DNA from 4 places in the Paenarthrobacter sp. NPDC091711 genome. Region 2 is predicted to be linked to each of the others. Evidence: riboswitches for the same ligand, from Rfam matches in the RefSeq annotation. Region 2 holds a riboswitch; each other region holds the start of a gene.
The links. A riboswitch is a leader RNA that binds a small molecule or an ion and turns the genes downstream of it on or off. The one in region 2 is predicted to bind cyclic di-AMP.

Region 1 (3,438 bases), on a different contig from region 2:
CTCACAGCGCAGCTGGCTCAACCCGTCCACCTGGCATTTGCGCACCCGGCTGGTCCTGGTGGCAATGGCCCTGTTGGTCGCCATTTGTGGAGCCGTCGGCGTGGTCAGCTACGCGTCCATGGACATGGTTTTTAACAAGCAGCTCGACAGGCAATTGGAGCAGGCGTCCAGCCGCGCGAATGACTTCGGCAGGCCGCCGTCGAACTTTCCCACGAACCCCTCCGGAAGGCCTGACCCGCTGGAAGCGCGCGGCCAGGCCGCGGGTACGCTCAATGCGAGGATCGATGGATCAACCGTGAGAAGTTCCGGGCTGATCGACGCCCAAGGAAACCGCGTTTCACTCTCCGCAGCCGACGAGCAAGTCCTGTTGTCGCTCCCCAAGGACAACCTTCCCGTGGATCGGTCCCTGTCCAACGGCGATTACAGGCTGGTGGCAGTGGACACCAACGGCGACGTGATCGTGACAGGTTTGCCTCTGGCGGACAAGCAAAGCGCCGAGGCCTCCCTGGTGTGGACCATGGTGCTGGTTTCGTTGGGCGGATTGGTGCTGATCGGACTCGCGGGAACCGTGATTATCCGGCGGACCATGCGGCCGCTGGAGCAGCTCTCCGAGGTAGCCACCAAGGTTTCGCGCCTACCTCTCGACGCCGGTGAGGTGGCACTAGCGGTGCGCGTACCGGCGTCGGCCGCTCATCCCGGAACGGAAGTGGGCAGCGTCGGCCATGCTTTGAATCTGATGCTGAACAACGTCTCCAACGCACTGGAGGCACGGCAGGAAAGCGAAACCAAGGTGCGACAGTTCGTCGCTGATGCATCGCACGAACTCCGCACACCGCTCACCGCGATCCGTGGCTATACCGAGTTGCTGAGGATGACCGAGACTTTCACCGATGACGGCAGGAGGTCCTTGGCGCGTGTGCAAAGCCAATCCGAACGCATGACCACCCTGGTGGAGGATCTTCTGTTGTTGGCCAGGCTGGACGAGGGCCAGCCCGTGAAAGTCGAGGACGTGGACCTCACCCAGTTGGTGATCGAAACCGTCAGTGACGAAAAAGTGATGGCACCGGACCACATCTGGCAGCTCCAGCTCCCCGATGAACCTGTGACGGTCCGCGGCGATGCAGCGCAACTGCACCAGATGCTGGCCAATCTTCTGTCCAATGCGCGCAAACACACGGACCCCGGCACCACCGTGGTCACGGGCGTCATGCTCTCCGCTGATGGCAGCGCCGTGGTCACCGTGACGGACAATGGCCCGGGCATTCCGGACGATTTTCAGGGCCGCATATTCTCCCGGTTTGCCCGCGCTGACGCCGCAAGGTCAGGCTCCGAAGGCACCTCCGGACTCGGCTTGTCCATTGTGGATTCGATTGTTGCCGCCCATGGTGGCACCGTGGAAGTGACCTCACGGCCGGGCCGTACCGAGTTCGCCCTCCGGCTTCCCACCGTCGGCAGCGAACTCGCATAACGAATCCGGCAAGGCGACTCACCGGCGCCGTGATCTCTGTTACCTAAATGTGACTTCTCGGGAAACCTCCTGTACCGTCGAAAGGGTGGGTCGCCCCAAGCAGGCCCACATCCGGGATGCGCCGAGCTCTGCCACTTCCCGGAGTCCGTTCTTTCTCCGAGGCAGAGACGGGGGACCCAGAGTCTCCGGACCCAGGCATTTTGCCGGTCCTTGGGGTGAAGCCGCAGCGTGATGCGCGGCCGGATGACCTCATCCGAACCCGACAGCTAACTCCGCAGGCGCTGAGAGGTAATCACATGTCTGAATTTAACGATCAGTCGCGCCCTTCCGCGCGTCACCGCGACGAACACAACGCACCGTTGACCAAGTCGCAAGCTGTCCTCAAGAACGCCGCCCGCCAGGGCAAGTCCGGCCACCGCATGTCAGTTGTAGCCGGTGTCGTAGCGGCCGCACTGGGCGTTGCATCGCTCGGAACCGCCGCAAACGCCGCACTGACCCTCCCTGAGGCGAGCCGCGTTGCCGGGACCCAGGCCGCCGCGCAGGTCAGCACCAACAAGTCAGCTGAAATCGCCGCTTCCCTGGATGCTGCCGCCGCCAAGGGCGCAACCGACCGGGCTGCCGCGGACAAGGCAGCTGCTGAGAAGGCCGCCGCCGAGAAGGCTGCCGCTGACCAGGCAGCAGCCGCGCAGGCCGCTGCCGAGAAGGCAGCCGCTGACCAGGCCGCCGCCCAAGCGGCCGCTGAGAAGGCCGCCGCTGACGCTGCTGCCAAGCAAGCCGCCGACGCCGCTGCTGCCGCCGCCGCCGCGGAAGCTGCAGCTGCTGCTGCCGCCCCGAAAGCCGTGGACGACCCCGCTGCTGCCAAGGCGTACGCACTCAGCATCCTGGGCAACTACGGCTGGAGCGCAGCTGAGATGACTGCCTTGAACACCCTGTGGGAGAAGGAATCCAACTGGAAGACCACTGCCACGAACGCTTCGAGCGGCGCCTACGGAATCGTCCAGTCCCTGCCGGCCGGCAAGATGGCCTCAGCTGGTGCTGACTGGCAGACCAACTACCAGACCCAGATCAAGTGGGGCCTGAACTACATCAAGGAGCGCTACGGATCCCCGTCCGCCGCTCTGGGCTTCCACTTGGCCAACAACTGGTACTAAGCCAGACTGCTTGATTGCCGCGCCCGTTGCCGCCGTTCGCACCAGTACCCACTGGAGCGGATGGCGGGAACGGGCGCGGCTTTTGCCGTTTCACAGGTGCTCCCCCGGTTCACAGGCACGGCCCATGGTTCACAGTGGGGTCACAGCTTCCGCCTAAAGCACTCATATTCGGCGGCGCCATTCTGGAAGCATGACGCTTACAGATCCCCGGCCGGTACTCCACCAGCAGCTGCAGCGCTCCCCCGTGGACACACGCGCGCCGGTTCCCGTCCTGGACATCGCCATCCCCGTGTCCAATCAGGAAGCCCGCCTGGAAGAGCAGTTGCGCAGGCTCCACGGGCACCTCATGGACACGTTGCCGCACACCTTCCGGATCACTGTGGCGGATAACGCCAGCACGGACAGCACCCTGAGGATCGCCGAACGTCTGGCGAGGGAACTCCCGGAGATCAAGGTGGTCCATCTGGATCTAAGGGGCCGCGGAAACTCGCTCCGCCGGGTCTGGCTTTCCTCTCCGTCTCCCCTGCTTGCGTACGTGGACCTGGACTTGTCCCTCGACCTTTCGGCCGTGGCACCCCTTCTGGCCCCACTGATCTCCGGCCACTCGGACCTCGCCGTCGGCACGCGGCTGGCAAGAGGTTCGCAGGGGAGATTCAGCCACCGCCGTGACGTCGTTGCGCGCGCATACAATTTTCTGCTGCGCGTGCTCACCGGTGCACGCTTCTCCGATGCGGAGTGCGGCTTCAAGGCCATACGTGCCGATGTCGCCCATCAGTTGCTCCCCCACACCGGCGATGACGCATGGTTCTTTGATACCGA
Region 2 (3,438 bases):
GTAAACCCACTGGGTGAAGCCGGAGCAATCCCAACCGTTGGGCGTTGTGCCGCCCCAAACGTAGGGAGAACCGATTCCGGTGTAGGCGATGGCGGCCAAGCCGGAGGCAGCTGCGCTGGCAGCCGGGTCCTTGGCTTCGGAGGACTTCGCCGTCACGGCTTCAGACGCATCTTCGGTGGTGGCCGCTGCACGCTCAGTAACCTGGGCTGCGCGCTGGACTACCTTGGGGGCTTCCTTGGTGGCCACGGTGGGGCTCTCGAAGGAAACGGTGGCTGTTGGCTCTGCTGTGACCACTGCCGTAACAACCAGCTGTTGGGTGCTGGAGGCTTCGGTTTTGGAAACGTCGGCGTCTGCTGCGTGTGCGGGCAATCCGACAGTGAGGACGAGGCCTGAGGCTGCTGCGAGAACGGCGGCCTGGCGGCCCACAGTTCCGGCGTTGGAGGAAACAGCCTTGGAAAGCGTGTTCAACGGGTTCGTACGAACCGTTTGGGCGCGATGGCGCGCAGGGGTAGTGCGTGATGACACGTAGGTAGCCTCTCCCAATGCCTGCGAGGTGAGCTGTCGGATTCGGATGGGAGTCATCCGGCCGCTCTGCTTCCAAAGAAGTTTTGCGACTTAACCCCAAGGCCTTCTCTCGAAGACCAGAAGTGGTTCCCCCGCCCCTGCCAGACGATTTATGCGAACGGACCTTGAGCGGTGGCAGAGCTAGGCAATCCACTCAAGTGCACCGGCCCCCTAAAAAGCCGATGCGCTCTGTACGCTACAACAGTTGAACGCGAATGTCACATTCAGGTCACGGGGCGTCCCGCATATGCGAGAGGCGACCATCAGCTGGCTTAGAGCCAGCCCATGGGGTCTACTACTTCTCCGTTGACCTGGACCTCGAAGTGGAGGTGGCAGCCGGTGGAAGCGCCCGTGGTGCCGCTCAGCGCGACGGTATCGCCACGGTTGACGGTCTGGCCCACCTGGACGGTGAATGACGACAGGTGGTTGTACGTGGTTTCGAGGCCGTTGCCGTGGTCAATGACCACGCGGTTGCCTCCGCCGTACTCGTGCCATCCAGCGAAGGTGACCTTGCCGGTGGCTGCTGCGTGCACAGCGGTGCCGCACTGGGCTACGAAGTCCTGGCCCCGGTGGAAATCGCCGGCGCCGCCCGTGAGGGGGCTGACACGGTAGCCGAAGGGGGATGCCGTGGCGAGCGAATCAAGCGGGCTGGCCATGGTGCCAACGGATGAGGCGCGCTGGATGCTTCCGGCCGACTGGGCGCTGAGCAGTTGCTTCAGCTTCCCATCGGGGTCAGCTGCAGTGGCGACGGCGGCGCGGCTGAAGTCGATCTTGGCCGAAGCGGCGGCGGAGACCTCCGGCTGGCTGCCGGCGGGGGCTGCGACGGCAAGGGCGGATTCGGTCTGGCCTGATTCCGAGGTGGCCATGACCGGGCTGGTGGCCGGCAGTCCGACAGTCAGGGCGAGTCCGGTGGCGGCAAGCGCAACACCGGCCTTCTGCCCGACGCCGCTGGCAGCGGCGAAGTCGGCAACCTGGCGCAAGGGGCTCTTACGGCGGCGCACCTGACGCTCGGTGTCGCGGGGCCGGATCTCCGTTACGACGGTGGCTGGCCGCAGCTCAGCAGCGGGGCCGGACGCACGGCGGCGGCCCCTGACGTTCTGCGATGTCAAACTCTGTTCCTCTCTCAAAAGCCTGCGAAGTTAGCTGTCGGATTCGGGTCAGAGAGTACAAAGACCCGGTCCGCACGAGGCGCTCACGGCACACAGGTATCCCAAGAGGGACTTGCATACGTGGGCACTTCTGCTGCGGACTTCACCCCAAGGCTGCTTCTTTAGACAGCCGCTTGTGGTTCCCCCGCCTCTGCCAGTGGTGGGTGACACACCTGATCCGCTGGCAGAGCTCGGCTCCGGATCAGGTAACGCTTTGGTATCGGCGCTAGTAGATAACTATAGGGGATTAAGGCCTTCGGTAATAAATTCGTTATCAACAGGAACGCACTCAGCGCGGAAGGCCTTTATCATCTTTTTCAGAAAACCGCAGGTCACACGCGCAGAACAGGCGCAGAAGTGAGGTTTGGCACGGCGCCTTCCGGCTCCGGTCAGCTGACGGAGACGAAAACGTGCGCAGCCACCTCGGGAGGCAATTCCAAAGCGCCTTCAATACCGGGGACCCGGACCGAAATGTACTCGCCAACGCGTTCCAGCGAGACACTTGCGCCCGGGCGGATTCCGCCTTCGTCCAGCTGGGTCAGGAGCTCCGGCTCCACCTGGATGGGTTCGGCGAGCCGGGTGACCGCCACGCGCGAGTCGGGGGCATATCCGTCCATGGCCTGAAGCAGGTTGACGTCGAGCCGCGGGAAGGGCTGGCTGGCAAGGCCACCGAGCGCCTCAAGTCCGGGGATGGGGTTGCCGTAAGGCGATTCCGTGGGATGCTCCAGAAGCTCGTAGAGGCGGCGCTCCACGCGCTCGCTCATGACATGCTCCCAGCGACACGCTTCATCGTGAACGTAAGCCCAATCCAACCCGATCACATCAGCCAGCAGGCGCTCCGCCAAGCGGTGCTTGCGCATGACTTCGGTGGCGCGCTTCCGGCCCACTTCCGTCAGTTCAAGGTGGCGGTCGTTGGACACAATCACCAGGCCATCGCGCTCCATGCGTCCGATGGTCTGGGAAACAGTGGGTCCGGAGTGGCGCAGGCGCTCGGCGATGCGGGCCCGGAGAGCCACAATGTTTTCTTCTTCAAGCTCCAAAATGGTCCGAAGATACATCTCAGTGGTATCGATCAGATCCGTCATCCAGCTCAGCTCTCCTCGAACGCAGTTTCTTGCGTAATCTCCACCGTACCGCGTCCCTTGCCAGGGCGGACGGTGTACACCGCCGCCCCCTGAACGCCAACCCCCAGCCTAGCTTATTTGGAATTACTCTGGATAATTCCGGTCGCATTCGGTGAGCCCGCATTCCACGTAGCGGACTATGACGGCCGCAGGTTCCTGCGCGCGGGCCGTGTCAGGCAGAATTGGGGTGTCGAAGGGGCAGTTGCTGCCCTATGCCACCTCCCATCTCTAGCCGACACCCATTGGAGCGCCACGTGAGCGACAACAGCATCACCATTCCCGCCGACCTGCTGCCCAAGGACGGACGCTTCGGCGCTGGACCGTCCAAGGTTCGCCCGGAACAGATCGAGGCGCTGTCTGCAGCATCGTCCACCATTCTCGGCACTTCCCACCGCCAGGCTCCCGTCAAGAACCTGGTTGGTTCGGTCCGTGAAGGACTCAGCCAGTTCTTCCGCGCTCCGGAAGGCTATGAAGTGGTCCTCGGAGTGGGCGGTTCAACGGCATTTTGGGATGTGGCTGCGTTTGGCTTGGTGGAGAAGAAGGCACAGCACCTCTCCTTCGGTGAGTTCGGTTCCAAGTTCGCCGCCGCCACCAACAAGGCA
Region 3 (3,438 bases), on a different contig from region 2:
TGCCGATCAGGATGGCGCCGCGGACCTTGCGGACCACCAGGGCGATGGTCAGGATTAGGCCCACAGCAAACACAAGGGTAGGCCAGCCCAAGAGCTTGCCGTCCACGCCCAAACCGAGGGGAACAGTGGTGCCGGCGGCGTCGGGGATGCGGCGCACGAATCCGGCGTTGACCAGGCCGATCAGTGCAATGAAGAGGCCAATGCCCACAACGATCGCCGTTTTGAGGGCTTCCGGCACCGCCTTAAACACGGCAGTGCGGAATCCCGTGAGCACCAGGATGAGCATGGTGACACCGGACAGCACCACCAGGCCCATCATGTCCGGCCATGTCAGACCGGGGTGCGAGGCAACGGTGACCGCGACGAACGCGTTGACGCCCAGGCCTGTTGCCACCGCGAAGGGGTGCTTGGCCCAGGCGCCCATGAGGATAGTCAGGATGCCGGCCACGAACGCCGTGGTGGCTGCCACGGCGGTGAAGCCCAGTGACGCGCCGCTTGAGTCGGGCCCGGAGAGGATCAGCGGGTTCAACACCACGATGTAGCTCATGGCGAAGAAGGTCGCGAAGCCGCCACGGATTTCCCGCGAATAGGTGGATCCGCGTTCGGAGATCTTGAAGTAGCGGTCTACTGCAGAACCTTGTTTCAGCATGAAGGTCTCCGGGGATCGAGGGGAGTTTGCTCTCAAATCCTATGTTGTCCGGTGCGGGCCATCCCAACGATTCGCCTAGTCTGTAAGGAAGCCAACACTAGGAGAAACCGCCCCATGCGTACCATCCGCCCGCTTCTGGCCGCCGTCGTCGCTGCTCTTGCTTTTGCTTCCGCCCTGCTGTTTTCCGCGGCGCCGGCGTCCGCGCACGACGTCGCCGAATCAACCACGCCAGCCAACGGTGCCAGCGTGGCGGAAGTTCCGGCGTCGGTCTCCATTACGTTCAACAACCGCCCCCTCGCCATCGGTTCCGGTGTAACCGTGACGGCCGGAGGCGAGAACTGGGCAGACGGTCCCGTGGAAATTATCGACAACCAGGCCGTTCAGAAGCTTCGCGAGGGCGCCCCCGCAGGTGAGTTCACGGTGGTATGGCGCGTTGTCAGCTCCGATTCACACCCCATTGAGGGCACCTTCACCTTCACAGCCGCCGCGGGAGGCTCGACGACGGCGAGTGGTACGGCAGGTGCCTCGCCGACGGCGTCAGCTTCGTCAGCCGCGGTTCCCACCGCGGGTACCGCCGCGCCCGGCACGGCCAGCAATAATGAGCCGGCCGAGGACGCCTCGCAGCCCTTCCCGTGGAGCATCGTTGGGCTGGCTGTTGTAGCTGTGGGTCTCGTTATTTATCTCGCCGTTACCGCAAGGAAGAAATTGGCGGCTTCTAACGACGCGGATGCGGATACTCCCGCGGAATAGCGCGGTTTTCTACGTAGCTGCGAATATCTCGAATCGGTTACCGCGACACGCCGGACGCCCACTTCCCGTTACTTAAATGTGACTTCGGGGGAATCATCGCGTACGGTAGTACCTGTGCCTGTTCCACGTAGCGGGCACTTCCGGCCTGATTGCCTAGCTCTGCCGCAGTCCGGAATCCGTTCGCAGACAAACCTACGGCAGAGACGGGGAACCCAATTTAGGCCGCTTTCGAGCGTGCCTTGGGGTGAAGTCACGAAGCTTCCGCTGAACAGCGGGGGATAGTGGCCGGGTGACTCCCATCCGAATCCGACAGCTAACCTCGCAGGCATCGGGAGAGGCTCTTTCATGTCTTCACGCATTCTTCGCGGCCGTCGTAAGGCGGACAGCGTACGTCCTAATCCGTTCATCTCCATCTCGAAGGCAGTGGCCAGCAACGCTTCCGGCGCTGGCCGTCAGGCAGCTGTTATCGCAGCTGCCTCGGGCCTCGTTTTGACCGGTTCCATTGCTGCTCACGCAGCTGAGACCCCGGTTCAGCGCGATTCCAGCCCCGCAACGGTCGCCGAGACCGTATCCGAGGCACCCACCAAGGTTGTTACCGCCCTGTCGACGGCTACCGTCAACTTCGAGCGTCCCGCCGTTGCTTCCGTAGCAGCTCCGGTCATCGAAAAGCCGGCTCCTGTTGTTGAGGCTCCCGTAGCCAAGAAGGCAGCTGTGACCACCGCTGCTGCAACAGCTCCCGTCGCCGCTCAGGCTGCGGTTGCTGCTGCTCCCGTGGCTGCCGCACCGGTTGCCGCTGCTCCTGTAGCTGCTGCCCCCGCCGCTGGCGGAGTCAACGCAGCCATGGTTGCTTCGGCTTACGCACAGATCGGCATCTTCCAGGACTGCACCGCCATGGTTGAAAAGGCCCTTGGCTCCGCAGGCATCCCGGTAGGCGACCTCGGTCCCATGCAGTTCATGAACTACGGCAAGGTCGTTAGCGATCCCCAGCCCGGTGACATGATCGTCCAGTCCGGCCACGTTGCCATCTACATCGGCAACGGACAGGCCATCAGCGGCGGCATCAACGGCAACCAGACGGGCATCCACCCGATCAGCTGGTTGACCGCAACGGGTCCCCTGACCTACGTACGCGCTGGCGCATAAAGCCTCACGCTTAGTTCAAAGGCCGGTACCTCTTCGGAGGTACCGGCCTTTGGCGTTAAGTTCTGTTCGGAAAAGTTCAGCGCGTTATGTCCGACGCCGGATGGCGCGCCTGAGCGGCGGGGGCTGGCTGGGCTTGGCTGGCTTGGCTGGTGGGTGCTGCTAGGCGATGGCGATGCCGGGACCCGGCGGCAGGGCAACCTTTGAAGAGATCGCCTGGCCCACTGCCTTGGCTTGCCGCAGCACTTCCTTGGGAGACGGTGTAATGAGGTCTCCGACACCCACAAGGTGCATGCCGACGGCCCGCATGGCCGCGGCAAGATTCTGGCCTACCGCTATGCCAAGTTCGGCAAGCATGCGCCGCAACTGGCTTTGGGCGCAGCGCGTTACTACTACGTGGTCTGCCAGGAGAACACCGTGGGCCGTGTGGACCGCCCATTGGCGGGGACTTGATTCGAGGGGGCCGGATGCGTGGAGCCCGGTCCTCAGGCCCGCTGTGGTCATGCTGGCCACCAGGCCATATCCGATCTGCCGGGAGGGATCTGACCCCAGGAAATCAAGGCGCACGGCACGTGTGGTGTTGCGAACGTCCAAGTGATGGTTGGTGGCGTAGTTGCGCAGGTGGCGGAGGATTTCGTTGCGTTCCTGCATTGCTGCGGGATCGGCGGAGTCAGTGCGTTGAAGCATGCCTGTGTGGACGGACGGTCCTGGAGCGGACAACGCTCCGAACCCGTCCACAACGATTGAACCCACGCCGTAACGGCTGAGTTCGCTGGCAACTGCCAAGCCGGACAGGCCGGCTCCGATGACCACGGTGGTGGTGCGTTCCGTGGCGGAATCAGGCGTGAGTGACACTGCTTGGTTCCTCCTTGACGTGTGTGCCTTACGGCAGCGCGTGG
Region 4 (3,438 bases), on a different contig from region 2:
GCACGACGCCGGCGCCTGGTTTGGGTGCCGCTTGTCGGGTGGGCTGGTCCCGGCTAGGCTGACGAAGCAAGCGTATTAGTAAGTTTGCTTACGAAAGGGCTGATCGTGACTGACAAAGACTCGAATGAAGAGACCCAGGGCTTCGGTGCCACGGGCGCCACAGGACCCTACGACACGACCTCTGATGCCGATAGCATCCACGACGATCCCGATATGCGCCAGGACGAAGACGAGGACCCCGCAGCTTCCGCCAACCCGGACCCGCTGGACGGCAACGTCACAGGGTTGGAGCCCGGCGGCGGAGTGCCTCCGGGCGAAACCCCGCCCGCGGAAGGCAGCATGAGCAGCGACCAAGGGCACGAGGAGTAACTCCGCTGCCAACCCGCTGTTACGTTGCTGGCCAGCGACGTAGCAGCGGGTTCGCAACGTTCTAGGCGTTGGGCAGCTTCAGGATCTCCCCGAGATCGTACGCAGCGGGCTCTTCCAACTGAGAGTACGTGCAGCTCTCAGGGGTCCTGTCCGGCCGCCACCTGCGGAACTGCGTGGTGTGCCGGAACCTGTCCCCCTCCATATAGTCGTACGCCACTTCGATCACGAGTTCGGGGCGAAGGGGTACGAAGGAGAAATCCTTGCCCCCGCTCCACCGGCTTTGGGCGCCGGGCATGCGCGAACCTCCGGCAGTCTCGTCCTGTTTGGCCCACTCACCCCACGGGTGCTCGCCGAGTTCAATCTGGTACGGCTCAAGCTCTGCCACCAAGGCCTCCCGCTTAGCCATGGGGAACGATGCCACCACTCCCACATGATGCAGGCGGCCGGTGTCATCGTGGAGGCCAAGCAGCATTGAGCCCACAACTTTCGCGGTCTTATGCCAGCGGAATCCCGCCACGACGCAATCCGCCGTGCGCTCGTGCTTCGTCTTGAACATCACGCGCTTGTTGGGCTGGTAGGCGCCATCGAGCGGCTTGGATAGCACGCCGTCCAGTCCCGCCCCTTCCAACTGCACGAACCACTCCTGCGCCCGTTCAAGATCGTTCACCGCAGGAGTCACATAGACAGGGGGCTCGGCTTTGGCGAGCGCGCGTTCCAGGATGCCACGGCGCTCGGAGAACGGTTTGGCCATCAGGTTCTCCTCGCCAAGGGCAAGGATGTCGAACGCAACCATGGACGCCGGAGTCTTCTCAGCGAGCATCCTCACCCGGCTGTCGGCGGGATGAATCCGCTGCTGAAGCACCTCGAATTCGAGCCGATTGCCCTCGATCAGGACGATCTCGCCGTCGAGCACGCATTTGTCCGGAAGGTTCTTTCGCAGCGCCTCAACCACTTCCGGGAAGTAGCGCGTCATCGGCTTCTCGTTGCGGCTTCCCAGAATGATCTCATCACCGTCTTTGAAGACGATGGTCCGGAATCCGTCCCACTTGGGCTCGTAATGCCCAACATCAGGGATGGTCGGAACAGATTTGGCGAGCATGGGCGAGACGGGTGGCATCACAGGCAGGTCCATAGACAATGTCTACCTGCCGGTGCAGCGCGAAGCTAGTGTTAGGCCATGGATATCTTGCTCGTGTTGGCGGCGGTACTTGGCGTCCCGGCCCTGGTGGCGGGACTTTGGTACTGGTCCTCACGGCACAACAACCGTGGGAACGTTCGTCGCGGAGCCACCGGCGGAATGCTGGGAGTGGCCGACGAAATCTTCCGTCCGGAAACACACCAGGCCGTGCAGATCCAGAAGATTCAGCATGAGTTGCCGGCTCCAGCACCGGCCCCGAAGCCTAAGTCATAGAACCCTGTCGCTTGGTCAGGCCTACCGCCCGTTACATTAATGTGACTTTACTTTCCAGCTCATGTACCGTCGTAAGGCGACCCATATCTCCGCTGGGCCGCTTCCGGATTGACGCCGAGCTCTGCCGCAATCCGGGATCCGCCAGACCCGCGGCAGAGGCGGGGGACCCAGAGTTCCCGGGCTTGGTATCCAAGTCCTTGGGGTGAAGCCGCTCAGGCGGCCGGACGGCCTCGTCCGAACCCGACAGCTAACCTCGAAGGCGTTGAGAGGCAACCACCATGTCCCCAACCATGGATCAGCCGCGCCGCCCCCACACTGAGGACGGGCGCACCAAGCCAACCGGACGCCGTCGGGCCCAACCCAGCGGATTCCTTGACAACACACCGGCGGATTCCGCCGATTCGCCGCAGAACCCGGCACGCCCCGAAAATTTGGAAGGCACAAGCACGACGCCGGAGCCCGCCAAGGCGGCCACGCCCACCATCGCGACCCCCGCAACACGTGCGGAACTTCGTGCGGCCGAACGTGAGCGCGCTGCTCAGGCTGTGATTGCGCCTGAGTCATCGGCAGCTCCGAAGTCCACCACACCGGGACCCCCTACTGCTGCCATTCCCATCGTGCCGCCGGGCATGAAAGCAGATTCGCGGGATGACAGCTCCCGGGAACCCGCAACGGCAGCTATTCCATTGGTGCAGCCTGCACCACAGGAACCCGTAACTGCGGCCATCCCCGTGGTCTCTGCCCTCGATGAAACCGCGAGCACGCCGGAACCCGCTGAGTCCCCGCGCGGCAAGTCCCCGGCGCAGGTTGCCGCTGCTGCAACAGCCTCGGCATCGCTGGCAAGCCGTAAGGATGCCCGGAAGCAGGCAGCTGCACCCACCAAGTCCGGCTTCGGCTCCACGTCCTCTATTAGTCGTGAACCACAAACCGTCCTGCGAAAAGCAGCCTCGGTCAAACACATGAGCCAGCGCATGGCCGTGGTCGCAGGCGCCTTTGGCCTGGTACTGACAGCCGGTGCTTTGGGACCGGCCCTTGATCTTCCGTTCTTCGGCCAGGAAACCCCTGCGCAGGAAGCCAGCGGGGGCCATGCTCGCAGCTCAGGTTCGGCGTCGCCCGGGCCCAAGGCTTCCTACACCACGGCGTCATCTCCATCAGCCTCGACGCCATCAGGGGCAAGTGCGACCTCGGAAGCCGGCCAGCCCGCGACGGTCGCCCAGGCACCCGAGGCAGTGCCGGCGTCGTCGGCTCCCACCCCTCAAGTTTCGCTCGCTGACCCGGTATGGGTTCCGTCAGCAGCGCCGTCCGCAGTCCCGTCTGTTCCCGGTGCGGCCACCCCCGCCCCCAGCCAGCCGGCACCCGCGCCGAGCGAGGTGCCCTCGGATACCATCACCACACCGCCTGCGCCGACACCAACCGTCACTCCCACGCCAACGCCGACCCCCACTGGCACTCCCACACCGACTCCGACGCCCACGGATACTGCAACGCCGACGTCCAAGCCGAAGCCGGGAAAGCCGACCGCCGCATCGGCACCGCAAACCAGTGAGTCGGCGCTTCAGGACATCCTGGATGCGGCACAGAAGGTCCTCGGTTGAGCACGCGCCTGCCCCGAACCTCCACCCACGTGGGGTGGCATAGCCGGTACTGCAGCAGCAGCC

Region 1: linked by a shared signal. The riboswitch ahead of ACIQH5_RS12740 (hypothetical protein) and the one ahead of ACIQH5_RS17700 (M23 family metallopeptidase) in region 2 are both predicted to bind cyclic di-AMP.
Region 3: linked by a shared signal. The riboswitch ahead of ACIQH5_RS13950 (NlpC/P60 family protein) and the one ahead of ACIQH5_RS17700 (M23 family metallopeptidase) in region 2 are both predicted to bind cyclic di-AMP.
Region 4: linked by a shared signal. The riboswitch ahead of ACIQH5_RS07335 (hypothetical protein) and the one ahead of ACIQH5_RS17700 (M23 family metallopeptidase) in region 2 are both predicted to bind cyclic di-AMP.

What each region holds. Positions count from the first base shown of each region.
Region 1 covers NZ_JBIVTF010000007.1:105,825-109,262, reverse strand. Annotated here, with positions in the region: gene ACIQH5_RS12745 (ATP-binding protein) at 1-1,468, shown strand, start outside; cyclic di-AMP (ydaO/yuaA leader) riboswitch at 1,578-1,763, shown strand; gene ACIQH5_RS12740 (hypothetical protein) at 1,765-2,619, shown strand; gene ACIQH5_RS12735 (glycosyltransferase) at 2,810-3,438, shown strand, end outside.
Region 2 covers NZ_JBIVTF010000013.1:104,117-107,554, forward strand. Annotated here, with positions in the region: gene ACIQH5_RS17695 (C40 family peptidase) at 1-525, opposite strand, end outside; cyclic di-AMP (ydaO/yuaA leader) riboswitch at 530-698, opposite strand; gene ACIQH5_RS17700 (M23 family metallopeptidase) at 837-1,673, opposite strand; cyclic di-AMP (ydaO/yuaA leader) riboswitch at 1,678-1,919, opposite strand; gene ACIQH5_RS17705 (metal-dependent transcriptional regulator) at 2,102-2,797, opposite strand; gene serC (phosphoserine transaminase) at 3,091-3,438, shown strand, end outside.
Region 3 covers NZ_JBIVTF010000008.1:130,461-133,898, reverse strand. Annotated here, with positions in the region: gene ACIQH5_RS13960 (NCS2 family permease) at 1-649, opposite strand, end outside; gene ACIQH5_RS13955 (copper resistance protein CopC) at 764-1,399, shown strand; cyclic di-AMP (ydaO/yuaA leader) riboswitch at 1,550-1,741, shown strand; gene ACIQH5_RS13950 (NlpC/P60 family protein) at 1,745-2,542, shown strand; gene ACIQH5_RS13945 (FAD-binding protein) at 2,702-3,394, opposite strand.
Region 4 covers NZ_JBIVTF010000003.1:324,289-327,726, reverse strand. Annotated here, with positions in the region: gene ACIQH5_RS07350 (DUF6480 family protein) at 106-369, shown strand; gene ACIQH5_RS07345 (ATP-dependent DNA ligase) at 431-1,501, opposite strand; gene ACIQH5_RS07340 (hypothetical protein) at 1,547-1,780, shown strand; cyclic di-AMP (ydaO/yuaA leader) riboswitch at 1,910-2,056, shown strand; gene ACIQH5_RS07335 (hypothetical protein) at 2,059-3,375, shown strand.